DNA from 2 places in the Acidicapsa ligni genome. Region 2 is predicted to be linked to the other one. Evidence: riboswitches for the same ligand, from Rfam matches in the RefSeq annotation. Region 2 holds a riboswitch; the other holds the start of a gene.
The links. A riboswitch is a leader RNA that binds a small molecule or an ion and turns the genes downstream of it on or off. The one in region 2 is predicted to bind fluoride.

Region 1 (3,410 bases), 380 kb from region 2:
ACCGCATAACTCCCTGCTTCAACACCGAATAACTCAATCGCCATGAGTGAAGAGGCAATCGGGGTATTTGCTGCACCGGCAAATACTGCCACGAAACCCATTCCTGCAAGCAGACCGGGTGGCAGCGGCAATATCCACGCAAGCGCATTCCCCAGGGTCGCGCCGATAAAAAACAGTGGTGTGACTTCGCCGCCCTTGAAGCCAAAGCCCAGTGTTACTGCGGTAAACAGGAGCTTCGCTGCAAAATCATATGCGGGCAGATGTTGCGAAAACGAATCCACAATCATCGGAATACCGAGTCCGATGTATTTTGTCGTTCCTATCGAAAACACGGCTGCCGCGACAATCGCGCCGCCTACAAAAGGCCGCATTGGCTCCCAGCGGATTGTCTGCTTGCTCCACTTTGTGATGGTGTGCGTCAATCGTGCAAACAGCATGCCCACGAGTCCAAAAGCTATGCCGGCAGCAATCGCTGCGAGGAAGCCAATCCAGTTCATGGCGGGGATTTCTGTTACTCGATAAGCGGTATGTTGAACGCCCCAGGCATGGGTCGCGTAATCCCCTACGAACGAGGCTACAAGGCAGGGGAAGAGGGCGCTGTAGCCGACGCTGCCGATGGCCAGCACTTCAATGCCGAAGATTGCGCCTGCCATCGGCACTCCAAACACGGAACCGAATCCGCCGCTCAGGCCAGCCATTAGTAGAATGCGCCGGTCCCGCGCGTTTAGCCCGAGAGGCCGCGTCAACTGGTCCGCCAGCGAAGCGCCTGTCTGGAGCGCGGTGCCTTCGCGTCCGGCCGATCCGCCAAAGAGATGCGTGATCACCGTACCCAGCAAAATCAGCGGTGTCATGCGCAGTTGCAGGGTAGCTTTCGGGTCGTGAATCTCGTCGATGATGAGATTGTTTCCGCGCTCAACGGACTTGCCGAAGTAGTGGTAGAGCAGACCGACGGCGAGCCCTGCAACGGGCAAGAGAGCGATCATCCACTTGTGGCTTTCACGCACATCTGTCGCCCATGCCAGTGAGACCAACAGCAGTGCTGAAGCTGATCCGGCGAGCACTCCTACCGCCGCGGCAATCAATAGCCAGCGGACAAGGCTGAGGAATACGCGCACTTGTTCTAAACGCATGGGACCGGCGTTTGCGAGCGGTGCGAGACGAGCAAAGATTTTGGGCAAGTATCCTCCTACAGAATCGTAGGAGTCATCAGCATGCGCGGGTTGCGCAGCGGTTCGGGGCGAACTCCATCACCCTGAGAATGTACCCGTAGAGTACCAAGCGTCTTCGATCGGGTCAAACAAATCCTGCGGTTGAGCTATCGGCGAGATCAGTCCAGCCGTACCAGGTAGGCATCGCCTTCGACTGGCCTGATTCGCTTGGCCAGCATCTCTGCCGACTCTCGGTTATCACCAGCAGGACGAATTCTCACCCAGTATCCAGTTGGTCCGGAAAAATCGATTACCTGTGCCGTGTTGTACTCGCGCTCCAGTTGCTCATGCAGCTTCACAGCTTTGCCCTCGTGCTCAAACGCGCCAATCTGTACGCACCAGCGGCCGCCTACGTCGATTGATCGGGGGGCTTCATACACATCCACACGCACCGTTGCGAGACCTGCGCGATATACGCCTGTGGCCTTTGCCGATGCCATGGAAAGGTCGAGTGTGCGCCCCTGTACAAAGGGGCCGCGATCCGTCACGCGCATTGTCGCCGACTGGCCTGTCTTCTCGTTGGTCACGGTAATCAGCGAGCCCATGGGCAGTGTGCGATGCGCCGCGGTCATTACGTTTTGATCGAATACCTTGCCATTGGCACCAACCCGATTATGGTAGGGCGGTCCGTACCAGCTCGCTACGCCTTCTTCGGAATAGATTGGCTTGTGACTCGCCACGTATTGCTCGTCATCGGCCGTAACTACGCTCGGTGGAGGAGGTGCGGGCGCTGGCCTGTAAGACGGTTGCCGGGACTGAATCGGTGGGGGCGCGGGGGCGTTTGCTATGGGAGCGTATTGATGATGGTGGCAGCCTGCGAGCCCGGCCATCATGAGTCCGGTGATCATGAGTGAGGCAGCGCCCAGCAGCGCGGATCTGCGCCTTGTTTCACGCTGCGGCAGCATCTCTGCCACGGCATATTGCCGGGCACTCAACGCGCGGACCCTTCGCTCGTACTTGTACTCGAACTCGGGGCATCTGATTTAGGCGTGTATGGATGCAGAGTGTTGGCCAGCTTCTCCAAGTGCCCCGCCAGCAATCGCAGAGCGCCGCTCGACTCTCGCCTTACCTGTGGAACCACGACTCGGTCAACGTAGGCTACTGCGCTGCGAAGTTCGTAGGCAACGTCATCGACGGCCTCTTCGACACGCTGGCCAAACCCGCTTCCGTACGGATTTCGAGATGAAGCATAATCCTGCATATACGATGCGACCTCGCTTTAAGTCTGGGCATCGCGTGCGCTCTAGTCAATGGGTTTGGCGGCGAATCGGGCTTGCGGGGTGCCGTAAACATTACTCCTGCGCGGGGATTTCCGGAGCGGGCTACCTTTTTCACTTTTTTTACATCGAAAGGTGAAGCAAGATGAAAATGATTCCAGTGAAGCCCATCAAACTCAACGAAATGTTTTTCTCCACCGCTCCCACAGGAATCTCTGTGGTCCTTTTCGGTTGCCTCGTATTCAGTTTTGCAGCTCCGACGATGGCGCAGGAGGCGCATTTTTCCACGCCTGAGCCTGCCGAACTTGTGTCGCTGTATGAGGCATCCGCTGCCCGAGAGCCTGCTCCGCTACTGGTTACGGACGAGCAGCAGGCTGCACCCTCCAATACATCTTCCAATGCATCCGGCAATCTGCCGGATGAGCCAAAACCGGCGAATGCGCACACGAAAAAAGAGTGCCGCTTCATGCCTTGTCCGTGGCCGAATATGGATTGGTACAAGAGCTTTGTGAATGGGCCCCAGGTGAAGCCACTTACGCCAAAGGAAAAAGGCTGGCTGGCGCTGCGGAACTTCGTCGACCCGTTCAACGCTGTCACGATTCTTGGCGAGGCGGCCATCTCGGTTGGCGCGGATTCGCACTCTGCCTATGGCCCGGGTATGCCGGGTTTTGGACGATACGTGGGCGTCAGCTACACAGAGGATCTGACCGGGGAATTTTTCAATACCTTCCTGATTCCGTCCATCATGCACCAGGACCCGCATTATCACCGCATGCCTACTGCGTCCTATCAGCGCCGCATCTTCCACACGGTTGCGCAGGTGGTCTGGACCCAGGGCGACAATGAAAAAGGCATGCTGAACTACGCGAACCTGGTGGGCTACGCCATCGACGATCAGATCGCCAATCTCTATGTGCCGGGCCGCCAGACCAACGGAAGTGCTACGACCCAGCGCTACTTCATTGGACTGGCCACGGCACCGATC
Region 2 (3,410 bases):
AGCCTTCCATTTCGGAGGCGTCCCGGACAAGCCGAGGGCGGATTCCATCGCCATAACAAGCAGACCATATTTCCGCGGCGACTGCAACCTTCACTGAAGCTCTGAGTTCGCAGTTGGCGGAATGGTGCACTGAACAATGTCTCGAAAGAATTGACGAAACGTGCCTGAACCGAGGCACGCACTTCCACGCCGCTCGTAGAGGGGCGCGATGTCGAGCAGCCTCTTACCTAGACGGTTCACTTTGCCGCGAGTAGAGGGATGGCGTCTCTTAGCGTGAGATAGATTCCGATTGCGTATGGCGCACTGAAGGTTAGTGTTACCACTAGAACCTTCCACCAGGATGTCTTGCCAGATTGCTGCATTGGAATCGCCTCCGTGATGAATTGAATTCAAGAACCTGTGAAGCCATCGAAACGTTGTGGTTTCCAAACAAAAAGAAAAATTGAGCCACACAAAGTTAGGACCGCCGCATAGCTTAGGCCTGCCGTGTAGGAGACGCGGTTCCAAAGTAAGCCCACCAGGATGCTGGACAGAAGGTCACCGAAGGAATTGACGGTGGCGAGAGCGCCGTACCCGGTCCCTCGCTGACTGAGCGGAAGAAGATCGGCAGCCAGCGCCCGCTCCATCGAGTCAACGATGCCGATATAAATCCCGGCGAGGATGAAGACGATGGCGAGGACGACAAGGTTGGTGGTGTTGTACATGAATAGGACACACATCAGGCCGAACAGCGCATATCCAGTCGCCAGGATTCGTTTCTTATTCGTTCTATCTCCAAGAACTCCGATCGGGTAAGAGATGGCTGCGTAGATGACGTTATGAAGGATGTACAGAGCAACTCCCATTCTCCCCGCCGTGACCGCGCCGTACCTCGGAGTGAGCAGCACCACAGCACGGAGGACGAGCAAGGTGTGAGCGAAATTGCCCAAACCGAATATTCCAACCGCGGAGACGTAGCGCCAGAATGACTTCGGAAGTGCGCGAAGCGATCCCCATATCTCGAGATGAGGCTGCGGAGCGCGGGCGATGTCCTTGACCAGGAAGATGGCGATCAAGACGGTGATGGATCCTGGGATAAAGCTGATCAGGAAAATGTGTCTGAGGCTGATGATGCCGATGAGAGAAAGGGCAATCGCCGGACCAAGGATCGCTCCGACGGTATCCATTGCCGTTTCGAAGCCGAACGCCCGCCCGTGCGCCTCGGCAGGGACGCTTTCTGCGAGCAAAGCATCCCGAACGGGTCCGCGTGCTCCTCGTCCAATCCATGCTATCGCGCGTATCGCGACAAGTTGCCACCAACGTGTCACAAACGCGAAGCACCCCATCAGGGCTGTTACCAGATAGCCAAAGATGAGAATGGGCTTACGTTTGCCCACGCGGTCGGAGTAATGGGACATCCACATCTTCAGAAGGCTGGAGGACGCGTCCGAAACCCCTTCGATGGTTCCCAGAGCGATGGCGCCGCCGCCAAAGCTCTGCAGGAAGAGCGGAAGAATCGCTGTCGTCAGCTCGTGACCTGTGTCGGAGAAGAGGCTCAGCATACCTATCGCAAAGACATTGCGCGTAAGCCAGCGGAGCTTTGATGGAGCTGAAACCTGAATGGATTCGGACATGAGTCTCCCAGCAGGATGCCAGGAGTCATCAGCGTTCCTCACGCGAGGAAGCGGTTTTCGGCGAACCCCTTCGCCGTAAAAATGTCCTTATCAGGGTCGCATCTGGCATCCCGTTTTGCAAGCTTCCCGTGAGCAAATTAATCAGCGTCCGAAGATTCCGATCATGAGCCGACTGATGAGGAAGCTGGTCACGACAATAAATATCGATGCTGTCACTACTACGCGGGTCGTACTTCGACCGCCCCTGCGTTCCTCCTTGCGTGGCAACTCCGTAGTGGCAGCCGCATGTACTGATGATGGAACCAAAGACAAACGGTTTAAGCACACCCTCGATGAGGTCCGAGTAGTGAAGGGTTGCGAATTCTAAGCCGCAGGCTACCTAATGAGGTCGATATAAAGAATCGAGATCGCTCGGGGCGTGGGAGGGTGACGAGTTGGCATCCGAGTCTGCAGAGATCGGAGTACCTTCCCCGATAATTCTGAGAACTCGATCGATCGTCCTGCCCATTCTTTCTTTCTTCGGATGAAGAACTCGGACAGCTTTTGCCCCAATGGCGCACAGGGCGAAGCGCCCAGGAATAACGTTATGTGCCTCAAAGACAGCTTTGGATCGCAAGGGCTCTCCCTGTTTCTGCGCGTCGTTGGAAGACGCACGGAACGTTCCACCACGAACGGCGGTGGTGACGTATTCGATTAGCGCTGGGTAGGAGAGACAGAACCCTACCAGATTGGTAGGAGTCATCAGCCATCCGTTTCGGAAGGCGGTTAGCGGCGGAATCCATCGCCGTCGATGCATCTATGGTAATGGGCTTCCACCGTCAATGGAAGCCCCCGATCAAACACAGTTCCAGCGTGTTATGGCTCTGGTACTGCGTTCGTATCCCAAGACACTGATGGATCCCGTGGAAAGTATGAGATTCTGCGCGAGCGAAGGCACATTTCCGATCCAACATGTGGCAAGAATCCGCAGAATGTGAGCATGCGCGAAGAGAGCGACCCGTCCTCCGATGCCGGTTGCCGTCTCGATCACCTGATTGGCCCTCGCCGCGACCTGATCAAGCGATTCTCCGTCCGGGATCGGCGCGGTCCACACGGACCATCCTGGAGTCTCGCTTTGAATCTCTGCTGTCCTCTTGCCCTCATAAATTCCGTAGTTCCACTCGCTCAAATTGGGTTCTATCCTGGCCTGCCAGGCGAAGCCCGCCAAGCGACATGTATCCAACGCGCGAAGTGAGGGGCTAGTGAGAACGCCTCCGAACTGGATGCCTTTCAGACGCTCGCGAAGTGCATGAGCACTTGCTTCACCCGCCGGCGTGAGAGGAATGTCCGTCCGGCTTGTATGTCGACCGCTTCTGCTCCAGGCGGTCTCGCCGTGCCGGATTAACCAAATCTCTGTAGATTCATTAGACGCAAGGCTGGGCATAACTCTCCTCGATCGCGCACTGATGTTAGGTCGGGGTGAGAATTGGCTTGTGCGGTCAAAGTATATTAACCGCCCGAGCTGCAAGTAGGGCTAAGGTTGTCAAAGAGATGAGAGACTGCACAATCATCAGAATCTTGGCCCACCTGGTTAGAACAGGAGTATCAGTTGGTGAGAACGCGGTACTGATGTTGAATGCTAGAAAGAGATAGTCGATGAAACCCGGACTCCAGCAATCTTCTCCCATCTCTTTCTTTGATTTCGGGTTGAGGGTCATCTGAGGAAACAGAAACGCTCCGTCAGTATGAACAACGCGTAATTCTCGGGCACGCGGGCCACCTGCGTCCAGCCTCCAGTACCAGGACGCAAAGACAAGG

Region 1: linked by a shared signal. The riboswitch ahead of OHL19_RS04335 (voltage-gated chloride channel family protein) and the one ahead of OHL19_RS06090 (MFS transporter) in region 2 are both predicted to bind fluoride.

The regions. Positions count from the first base shown of each region.
Region 1 is NZ_JAGSYG010000001.1:1,101,222-1,104,631, forward strand. Features, by position in the region: gene OHL19_RS04335 (voltage-gated chloride channel family protein) at 1-1,178, opposite strand, end outside; fluoride riboswitch at 1,191-1,261, opposite strand; gene OHL19_RS04340 (septal ring lytic transglycosylase RlpA family protein) at 1,328-2,143, opposite strand; gene OHL19_RS04345 (hypothetical protein) at 2,206-2,394, shown strand; gene OHL19_RS04350 (hypothetical protein) at 2,571-3,410, shown strand, end outside.
Region 2 is NZ_JAGSYG010000001.1:1,485,323-1,488,732, reverse strand. Features, by position in the region: gene OHL19_RS06090 (MFS transporter) at 390-1,613, opposite strand; fluoride riboswitch at 1,626-1,697, opposite strand; partial or broken gene OHL19_RS23030 (ABC transporter permease) at 1,858-1,956, opposite strand; fluoride riboswitch at 2,339-2,408, opposite strand; gene OHL19_RS06085 (histidine phosphatase family protein) at 2,449-3,036, opposite strand; gene OHL19_RS06080 (hypothetical protein) at 3,092-3,410, opposite strand, start outside.